2 linked regions of the Posidoniimonas polymericola genome follow. The protein of the gene in region 2 binds, or shares a complex with, the protein of the main gene of each other region. Links are inferred from orthologs where the notes say so. Each region holds a gene or a part of one and is shown on either strand. Other genes may lie near its edges.

Region 1 (5,513 bases), on a different replicon or contig from region 2:
CGATCGGTTCTGCCGCCGCCCAAACGAACACCCAACGCCAGCGCCCCGGCGTCCGCCAGGCGAGCGTCGCCCCGACCGATAGCACGAGCACGAAACGGAACAGTTGGTAGACTGAGTGCACCCAGTAGGACGCCTCACCCGCAGCGGCAAACACCGCGAACAGCACAAGCTGGGCGAGCACCTCGAGCCCGCTAAGCAGCAGCAGGCCGTGCCCCGGCTGCCAATCTCGCACCCCCGCCCGCCGCGCTAGCAGCACCACCAGCAGCGCCGACAACTCGGCGCTCGCCGGCAAGTACCACATCAGCGTGAGCGCCGACCGGGGATCGTCGATCTGGTCGGAAGTTCGCTGGTAAGAGAACACGACTGCGAACACCACCGACGCCACCGCGGTCCACAGCAGCAGGTGGCCGATCCGCAGCGGCGGCAACGCAGACTCCGTCAGGCAGTCCTCGACGAACTGACTTTCGTCGTGGTCGTCGAACGGGCTCTCTGCCGCCATCACCGGGGTTCTCCGAGTATTAGGACGACTCACCCGCTAATCATGACAGCGCCGAGGGAGCTTGAAACGGGGACTGGCTCTCGACCGCCGAGCACGGCCTCGCCTTAGGGCAAGCGCGGCGGCGGTCGCGTGCCTGTCCCCCTTTCAAGCGGGGCGCCGGTGGACAGTGTGATTCGATGGTCCGTCGAAAACGGGGACAGGCACGGCGCGGCCTGCCGATGCCCGGGTTCCGGCCCACTCGACGCTTCGAGCCAGTCCCCGTTTTCGACTCGCGTCTTGCGCCCTACAGGTTGAACCGCTCTTGCAGGCTCTCGACCTGCATCTCCTCGACCCGCAGGGCCTCCATCGCCTGGGTGGCCGCCTCGCACGCCTCGAGCGTGGTCAGGCACGGCACGCCGGCCGCGACCGCGGCGGCGCGGATGCGCCCCTCGTCGGTCCGGGCGCCCTTGCCGATCGGCGTGTTCATCACCAGCGCGACGTTCTCGTCGGCCAGGTAGTCGAGCAGGTTCGGGTGGCCCTGCTGGATCTTCTTCACCTCCTGGCACTCGATGCCCGCCTCGCGGAGGGCCTTGCCCGTCCCCGGGGTGCAGAGGATCGAGAACCCGATGGCCGCCAGCCGCTTGCCGATCTCGACCGCCGCCGGCTTGTGACGCGGCGCGACGCTCAGGAAGATGTTGCCCGACTCGGGCAGCACGGTCCCCGCCGCGAGCTGGCTCTTGGCGAACGCCAGGCTGAACCGTGGGCTGATGCCCATCACCTCGCCTGTGCTCCGCATCTCGGGGCCCAGCACGATGTCGACCCCCTGAAACTTGTTGAACGGGAACACCGCTTCCTTCACCGAGACGTGCGCCGGGATCGGGTCTTCGGTGACGCCCTGCTCTTTGAGGCTGACGCCGGCCATCACCTTGGCGGCAACCTTGGCCGCCGGCAGGCCGGTCGCCTTGGCGACGAACGGCACCGTGCGGCTCGCACGGGGGTTTACCTCGATCACGTAGAGGACCGGCTTCTCGTCTTCCCAACGCACGGCGTACTGCACGTTCATCAGGCCCTTCACGCCGAGCTCCATCGCGAGCGCAACGGTCGCCTCGCGGATCTCGGCCAGCACCGGCCCCGGCAGGCTGTAGGCCGGGATCGAGCAGGCCGAGTCGCCCGAGTGCACGCCGGCCTCCTCGATGTGCTCCATGATGCCGGGCACGACGACCGTCTCGCCGTCGGCGATGGCGTCGACGTCCACCTCCGTGGCGCCCTCCAGGAACTTGTCGATCAGCACCGGCTGGCCCTGGGCCGCGATGAACGCCACGGCGACAAACTTCTCTAGCTGGGCGTTGTCGTAGCAGATCTCCATCGCGCGGCCGCCGAGCACAAAGCTCGGACGCACCAGCACCGGGAAGCCGATTTCGCCGGCGATGCGGCGGGCCTCGTCCATCGTGCGGGCGATGCCGTTGGCCGGCTGCCGCAGGCCGAGCCGCTCGAGCAGCGCGGCGAACTTCTCGCGGTCCTCGGCGTCCTCGATCGCGCTGACGCTGGTGCCGATGATCGGCACGCCCGACTCCTCGAGCGCCCGCGCCAGGTTGAGCGGGGTCTGGCCGCCGAACTGCACGATCACGCCGTCCGGCTGCACGCGGTCGCAGATGTTCAGCACGTCCTCGACCGTCAGCGGCTCGAAGAACAACAGGTCCGAGGTGTCGTAGTCGGTGCTGACGGTCTCGGGGTTCGAGTTGACCATGATCGACTCGATGCCCAGCTCACGCAGCGCGAAGCTGGCGTGGCAGCAGCAGTAGTCGAACTCGATGCCCTGGCCGATCCGGTTGGGGCCGCCGCCGAGGATCATGATCCGCTTCGCGCCGGCGGCCTTGGGCGGGGTCTCGTCCTCGTCCTCGTAGGTCGAATAGAAGTACGGGGTGTAGGCCTCGAACTCGGCCGCGCAGGTGTCGACCGACTTGAACGCGGTCTGGATGCCCCGCTTGATCCGCTCGGCCCGCACCTCCAGCTCGCTGCGGCCAAAGATGGTAGAGAGCTGGCGGTCGGAGAAGCCGAACCGCTTGGCCGTGCGGAGCTGCGCGTCGGAAATGGCGTCCCAGGAGAACCCACCTTCGGCGACCAACTCGCGCAGCGCGTCCTCGGTCTCAACGATCTCGTGCAGGTTGTCGAGGAACCAGGGGTCGATGCCGGTGATCTCGAACACCTCGGAAACCGACAGCCCGAGCTTGAACGCGTAGCGGACGTGCCAGATGCGGTCGGGGCCGGCCGAGGCCAACTGCGCCCGGATCTCCTCCTCGTCGGGGCGCTCCTCGCCCGGCTCGCCGTTGGGTCCGTACCACAGGTCCGACTGGTCGCAGCCGAAGCCGAACGCGCCGACCTCCAGCCCCCGCAACGCCTTCTGGAAGCTCTCCTTGAACGTGCTGCCGATGGCCATGGTCTCGCCGACGCTCTTCATCTGCGTGGTGAGCTTGTCGTTGGCGTCGGGGAACTTCTCGAACGCGAACCGCGGGATCTTCGTCACGACGTAGTCGATCGTCGGCTCGAAGCAGGCGGTGGTCTCGCGGGTGATGTCGTTAGGGAGCTCGTGCAGCCGGTAGCCGACCGCCAGCTTGGCGGCGATCTTGGCGATCGGGAAGCCGGTCGCCTTGCTCGCCAACGCGCTCGAGCGGCTCACGCGGGGGTTCATCTCGATCACGATCATCCGCCCGTCCTCGGGGTTGATCGCGAACTGGATGTTGGAGCCGCCGGTCTCGACGCCGATCTCCCTGATCACCGCCAGCGACGCGTCGCGCATCCGCTGATACTCTTTGTCGGTGAGCGTCTGGGCTGGCGCCACGGTAATTGAGTCGCCGGTGTGGATCCCCATGGCGTCGAAGTTCTCGATCGCGCAGATGATCACAACGTTGTCGTCCGCGTCGCGCATCACCTCCATCTCGAACTCTTTCCAGCCGAGGATCGACTCCTCGATCAGCACCTCGGTGGTCGGCGACAGGTCCAGCCCGCGGCGGACCATCTGATCGAACTCCTGGCGGTTGTAGGCGATGCCGCCGCCCGAGCCGCCCATTGTGAAGCTCGGCCGGATGATAGCCGGCAGGCTGATGTGCTCGATCCACTCGCGGGCCGCCTCGAGGGTCTGGACCGTCTTGCCCTTGCACACGCCCAGGCCGAGCTTGTCCATGGCGGCCTTGAACCGCTCGCGGTTCTCGGCCTTGTCGATCACGTCGGCGTTGGCCGCGATCATCTCCACGCCGTGCTTCTCGAGCACGCCGTGGTGGTCGAGCTCCATCGCCAGGTTCAGCGCGGTCTGCCCGCCGAGGGTCGGCAGCAGGGCGTCCGGTTTCTCCTTCTCGATGATCTTCTCGACGATCGGCCAGGTGAGCGGCTCGATGTAGGTGCGGTCGGCCGTCGCCGGGTCGGTCATGATCGTGGCCGGGTTCGAGTTGACCAGCACGACCTCGTAGCCCTCCTCGCGGAGCGCCTTGCACGCCTGGGTGCCGGAATAGTCGAACTCGCAGGCCTGACCAATGACAATCGGGCCGCTGCCCAGGAGCAGAATCTTGTGGATATCGTCGCGTCGTGGCACGGTCGGCAGTGGGGAAGGCGGATGGCAGAGGGGGGACGCTTCCCAGGGACCCTCCGCTGGAGCGGGTAAAATCGCTCCAAGTTATCACGCCGATGGGCGGGTCGACAACCGGCTACCGGGGTAAGGAATTTGCCCTCCTTAGCAAGGGCCATGCCCGCTTCGCCCGCCACGCGGGAATCCTTCACCAACGGGCCGGCGTCTTGGCCTACTTGATCTCGAACGACTGCGCCGTGTAGTCGCCCTGGAACGACTCGATTTCTCGGCCGGTGATCTGCCTCAGCTTGTCGGCCAGGTCGAAGTACTCAGGGCTGTGCTCCTTGTAGGCCCAGAAGAAGGCGCGGTCTTCGACCCCGTCCGGCCGCCGAATATCGTTGCGGGCGTGCTTGGTCGGGAAATAGGTGTAGACGTCCAACGGGACCCCCTCCGGCAACCCGTCGATGACGCCGTCGATGCGTTGCTCGTTGTAGCCAGCCACGATCACCCGCTTCAGGTCGACCCCCTCGCCGACCTCCAGCTTCCAGTCCTGCCAGTAGTAAGAACTCAGCACCACCGTGAGCGGCTCGCCTGTCTTGGTGACGCGCACCACCAGCGGCTTGTCCTCCGGTCCGTTGTAGGTTCCCACGACATACACCTTCGAGTTGGCGACCTCCGGAAGATCTTCCAGCGCGGGTCGGTCCGCTTCTGCCTGCGGCTCATCGTGCTGCGCTGGTTTATCGCCAGGAGCTTGCAACTTGAGTTGCTTGGTGAGCTCCTCGATCTGGCGTGCCTGCTCCTCTAGCCGGCTCCGCATCTCTCGAACCTGTTCTTCGGCAACCTGCCTCTGGTGCTCGGCTTCTAGTCGAGCGCGGTCGGATTGACGTTGTGTATCCTGGAGTTGTTCTTCGAGCCTTGCAACTTGTCGCTGCTCTCCCGGCCGAAGCGTGGACCTAGTCAACACCATCGTCGCCGTTATGTAGTTTGGCAACGCCTGTTCTAGTTCCGTGTTGGTGCGCCCCCGCACGCAGCGCAGCAGGACCAATGCCGATTCTGGCCGCAACCCGGGGCCAAGTTGTCGAAGTTCGCACACCTCACCACGCACTACGACTCTCGTTGGGTTGCCCCCCAAATTAGCCGCGAGGCCGTTTGAGTCGGTACCGGGGTCGACAACCGACATCAGGGCCGAAAAGTGACCGTCGTGCCCATTCGCCGCCATGCGGACGAGCTTCATGTGCGGGCGAGGCCGCGGATCGCCGGGCAGCAGCACCGGCATGTGCTCTCCGAGCCGCAGATCAGCGATGACGGCCCAGCCCTTCGGATCTAGCTCCGACGGTTCGTGCTCGGCGTTCCAGTTCCCCTGCTTCATCGTCGATTCGGGCCCGTACTGATCGCGCTCCGGCACGACCGGCATCGCTTCAATCTCTCGCCCCTCCGGATCGCTTCCTGTGCGTCCTCCGAGATCCTTCGCTCGCA
Region 2 (4,551 bases):
GGTCCGCAGCGCCGACGGAAAGCGGACGGCCTGCGGCGTGGTCTCGTCCAGAGTGGAGCTGGTCCATTCCCAGACGTTGCCGACCATCTGCTCGACGCCGCCCACCGTAGCGCCGTCTGGGTAGGTGTCGACCGAGACCGGCTTGCCGGCGCCCGACGACCACAGGTTGGCCTTGCGGGTGTCGAACGACTCGCCCCACGGGTAGCGCCGCTGGGCCACGCGTCCCGGCGCCGACTCGATCGGCCACGCGCAGCTCTTGGTCCACTCGGCGTCGGTCGGCAGCCGCTTGCCGACCCAGCGGGCATAGGCGACCGCCTCGTACCAGCTGACGCCGACGACCGGAAGCTGCCCCTCGCCGGTCGGGTGGCGCCCGTCGGACCAGTAGCGCGGCGCGGTGACCCCGGCGCGGTCGACAAAGTCGAACAGCGCGGGCAGGGCCTCCTCGGGCCAGAACTCGAGGGCCTCGTAGCCGCCGGCGTCGACAAAGCTCTGGAAGTCGGCGTTGGTGACAGTGTAGCGGTCGAGGTAGCACGGCTCGACGCGGACGATCGCCTCGGCGCCCGCCTCGAGCAGGCTGGTGGTCGCCTCGTGGCCGAGGGTCTCGCGTTCGGCCGCGACGCCCACCAGCACCGAGCCGGCCGGCGTCAGCACCATCGACTCGTCGAGCGCGCGGATCGCCCGCAGGTACTGGTCCTGCTCGATCTGGCAGGCGGTCTCGCGGCGGAGCAACAGCGCGTACCGGCGGTCGGCCAGCATCTCGTCGACGAGGTCGTTCTCGTTGGTGCTGTTGCGGCGGGGCCGCGGCGGGGTCGGCTCCTCCGGCGGCTCGCCACCGTCGGCGACGCGGACGCCGCCCGGCCGCTGCTCGCCCCACCCGACGCCGCGGGACTCGAGCCCACGCTTGATCAGGTTGCGGGCGACCATGCAGGCGCCAACGCCGCCGGCCCCGGCCAGCACAGGCTGTCCGCAAGCGATGCCGATGAACAGCAACGCGCCACCGGCGGCGCCGATGGTGGCCTCGCTGTCGAGGACTTCCCGCCAGCGGAGACAGCCCCGCAGGGGTGAGAGGATGGCTGCAGACAAGGGTGAGCCTCGTGGGAGGTGGTGATTCGGAAGGAGGGGAGGCCAGGACGCTGAGTCGAGACTTGTGCGTGACGTGTTTACTTCAGCCCACGCTCGGCCCGCTGCTGCCGCAGCTTGCTGAACTGCGCGACGACCGACCCGAGCACCGGGTCGCTGGCGCCCGCGGGGGCGGCGACCGCGGCCGGCGCGAAGTCGGCTGCCGGGGCGGCCTGCTGCTGCTCCAGCATCTTCACCACGCGGCTGAACTCGCCCGACCAGTGCTGGTTCTGCTGGGCCATCTCGGCGCGGGTCGCCTCGAGCTGGACGCCCAGCTCCTGCGCGGCCCGCTGGGCCTGGTGCAGCTCGCCAGTCAGCTTGGCGTTCTCGCCCTGCAGGCCGATGCTCGCGGTTTCGGACGACGCGATCTGCTGCTCGAGCTCCTCGGTGCGCTGCCGGCTCGCGATCAGCTCGGCCTCGAGCTCGGCGGTCTGATCGCCCTGCTCGGCCGCGGCGATCGCGGCGTCCGCCTGCTCCTTCAGACGCTCGCGCTCATGCTCGAGCTGCTCACGCTCACCGGCGAGCCGCTGCTGCCAGGCGTCGAGCTGCCGCTGGTACGCGTCCAGCGCGTCGAACGACTCTTGCAGGTCTTCCTCGAACCGCTGGTGCTGCTCGCTCCAGGAAGTCAGGCATTCGCGCGTCGGATCTAGCGCAATGGTAGCCATAAGGGTTTGCGCCCTTCGGGTGGATTGAGAGTGTTGCCCAGCGGGCGAGAAGGCGCCCGCATCGAAAAGGTGGCTGCCCTAGCGTCAGACTCTGCCCAAGATGAGTCTGTACGCTCTGCCAATTGAAACGTAGGTCACGTTTCGGGTGCAGGCAAACGGCCGGCGGCAGAATCCGCCGCAGCGGGAAGAACGCGGCGGGCGCGGCCACGCGGGCCGGAGAAGTGGCCGGGCCCGGAAAGCGTCGCCTGCCCAGCGGAGGGCAGACTCCGGGCGTCAGTTCTTAATCATCCGCCAGAAGCGGTCGAACAGGTAGTGACTGTCGTGCGGCCCGGCCGAGGCCTCCGGGTGGTACTGCACGCTGAACGCCGGGGCTGAGCGGTGCTGCACGCCCTCGATAGTCTGGTCGTTCAGGCTGAGGTGCGTCACCTCGAGGTCGGCGGGGAGCGAGTCGGCGTCGACCGCGAAGCCGTGGTTCTGCGAGGTGATCTCGACCTTGCCGGTAGTGAGGTCCTGCACCGGCTGGTTGGCGCCGCGGTGGCCGAACTTCATCTTGAAGGTCTTCGCCCCGCACGCCAGCGACAGCAGCTGGTGCCCTAGGCAGATACCGAAGATCGGCTTCTTGCCGAGCAACCCGCGGATGGTCTCGACCGCGTAGGCGACCGGCTCGGGGTCGCCGGGGCCGTTCGACAAGAACACGCCGTCGGGGTTCAGGGCGAGCACATCGGCCGCGGTGGCAGAGCCGGGCAGGATGGTGACCCGGCAGCCCATGTTGACCAGGTGCCGGGGGATGTTCCACTTCATGCCGAAGTCGAGCGCCGCGACGTGCGGCGCCGAGTCGTCCGCCGACGAGTGCTGCAGGCCGTCCAGCCGGGTCCAGGTGCTGAGCGGCTCGCTCCAGGCGGCCGCCTGCTGGGGGGCCACCTCCCGCACCAGGTCCCGCCCCACCAGCCCGGGCGAGGCCTTGGCCCTCGCGACCAGGCTGGCGTCGTCCAGGTCGGTGGTGGAGAGCACGCCGCGCATGGAACCCTGCGACCGCAGCCGCCGCACCAGGGCGCGGGTGTCGATCGACTCGATCGCCACGATATTGTGCTGCTTGAGGTACTCGCTCAGGCTGCTCTCGCAACGGAAGTTGCTCTGGATACGGCTGTGCTCGCGGACCACGAAGCCGCGGAGGTGCGGCTTCTCGCTCTCCACGTCTTCGGCGTTGACGCCGTAGTTGCCGATCTGCGGGTACGTCATCGTGACGATCTGCCCGCAGTAGCTCGGGTCGGTGAGGATCTCCTGGTAGCCGGTCATCGAGGTGTTGAAGCAGACCTCGCCGTCGACCTCGCCGTCGGCGCCGATCGAGACTCCGGTAAAGACGGCGCCGTCCTCGAGCGCAAGCTTAGCAGTGCTGGGCATAGTTACAGGGCAGTGGTGGGGACGCGCGCGGTGCGGGGGGAGCGACAACTCGGGGGAGCGGAAACTACAGGCCTTCTTTGGCAAGCCAGCGTTCGGCGTCGAGCGCCGCCATGCAGCCGGTGCCGGCGGCCGTGATCGCCTGGCGGTAGTAGTCGTCCGACACGTCGCCGGCGGCGAACACGCCTTCGACGCTCGTGTTGGTGCGGAACGGCACGGTCCACTTGAGGTAATTCTTGTCGGTCATCTCGAGCTTGCCCTCGAGGAACCGCGTGTTGGGCGTGTGGCCGATCGCGACGAACATGCCGCCGGCCTCAAGCTCACGGGTCGAGTCGTCGACCGTGCTCTTAAGCCGCACGCCGTTGACGCCGTCGTTCTCGGTGCCGAGCACCTCCTCGACCTCGCTGTTCCACTCGATGGTGATCTTGGGATTCTTCTCGGCCCGATCGGCCATGATCTTCGAGGCGCGGAGGGTGTCGCGGCGGTGGATCAGGTGGACCATGCTGGCGTACTTTGAGAGGTAGTCGGCCTCCTCGACCGCCGAGTCGCCGCCGCCGACCACGATCAGCGGCTTGTTGCGGAACCGCGGCAGGGCGCCGTCGCACACCGCGCACGCGCTGACGCCCCGGTTCTTGTACATTTCTTCCGAGTCGAGCCCGAGGTAGTTCGCCTTGGCTCCGGTGGCGATGATCACCGCGTGGGCCTCAACCGTTTCACCCTGCGAGCTGGTCAGCTTGAACGGGCGCGAAGAGAAGTCGACTTCGACGATGTCGTCGGTGATCACCTTCGTGCCGAAGTTGGTCGCCTGCTGCCGCATCAGGTGCATCAGCTCCGGGCCCGACACGCCCTCCTTCTTGTGCATGTCGGCCAGGTAGTGGTGCTCCTCGGCCAGCGACGTCTTGAAGTACGCGCTGAGGTCGCCGGCGGGGAAGCCGGGGAAGTTCTCGACCTCGGTCGTGAGCGCGAGCTGGCCCAGCGGCATGGTGCCGTTCTGGCGGTTCTCCTCGGTCACGGCGCCCTCAAAGACGACCGGGCTGAGATTGGCGCGGGCGGCGTAAATGGCCGCGGTCCAACCGGCGGGGCCGCTTCCAACGATGACGACGTGTTCTGGCACTTGGGGGGCTTCCGTGTAGTTAGGCGGGGGCCGCTCGAGCTGAGCGATTCCCGAGATTATAGGGCCGGCGGCGGCGAGCGTAAACTCGCCAAAACGCACGCCCGCTAACGGTCGGCTATCTCGATTGCGCAGCCTGCGGCCCGCCGCGCCACTTCGTTTGACACGCGCATTGCACTGGGACACAATCGCAAATCTCTAGTCACGCCCCTCTCTTTTTCTACGCGGAGCCCTCGATGGTAGACCACCACGGTCAGA

What was found.
Region 1: the proteins of carA (region 2) and carB are in contact, whole or in part, in a solved structure (PDB 1KEE), measured with the Escherichia coli proteins. The link is inferred for Posidoniimonas polymericola from one-to-one orthologs.

Annotation. Positions count from the first base shown.
Region 1 is NZ_SJPO01000010.1:92,958-98,470, reverse strand. The notes cover bases 583-4,462. They hold carB (carbamoyl-phosphate synthase large subunit), read right to left. Parts: upstream 4,065-4,462; coding sequence 783-4,064; downstream 583-782. Other genes in these bases: Pla123a_RS18925 (sigma-70 family RNA polymerase sigma factor), read right to left, coding at 4,270-4,462. In the rest of the region: Pla123a_RS18935 (hypothetical protein), read right to left, coding at 1-499; more of Pla123a_RS18925, read right to left, coding at 4,463-5,513. UniProt on the Escherichia coli protein: Large subunit of the glutamine-dependent carbamoyl phosphate synthetase (CPSase).
Region 2 is NZ_SJPO01000008.1:269,891-274,441, reverse strand. Bases 1,122-4,039 are described here. They hold carA (glutamine-hydrolyzing carbamoyl-phosphate synthase small subunit), read right to left. Parts: upstream 3,186-4,039; coding sequence 2,058-3,185; downstream 1,122-2,057. Other genes in these bases: Pla123a_RS17095 (thioredoxin-disulfide reductase), read right to left, coding at 3,250-4,039; Pla123a_RS17105 (hypothetical protein), read right to left, coding at 1,161-1,784. In the rest of the region: Pla123a_RS17110 (formylglycine-generating enzyme family protein), read right to left, coding at 1-1,083; more of Pla123a_RS17095, read right to left, coding at 4,040-4,296; acs (acetate--CoA ligase), read left to right, coding at 4,530-4,551. UniProt on the Escherichia coli protein: Small subunit of the glutamine-dependent carbamoyl phosphate synthetase (CPSase).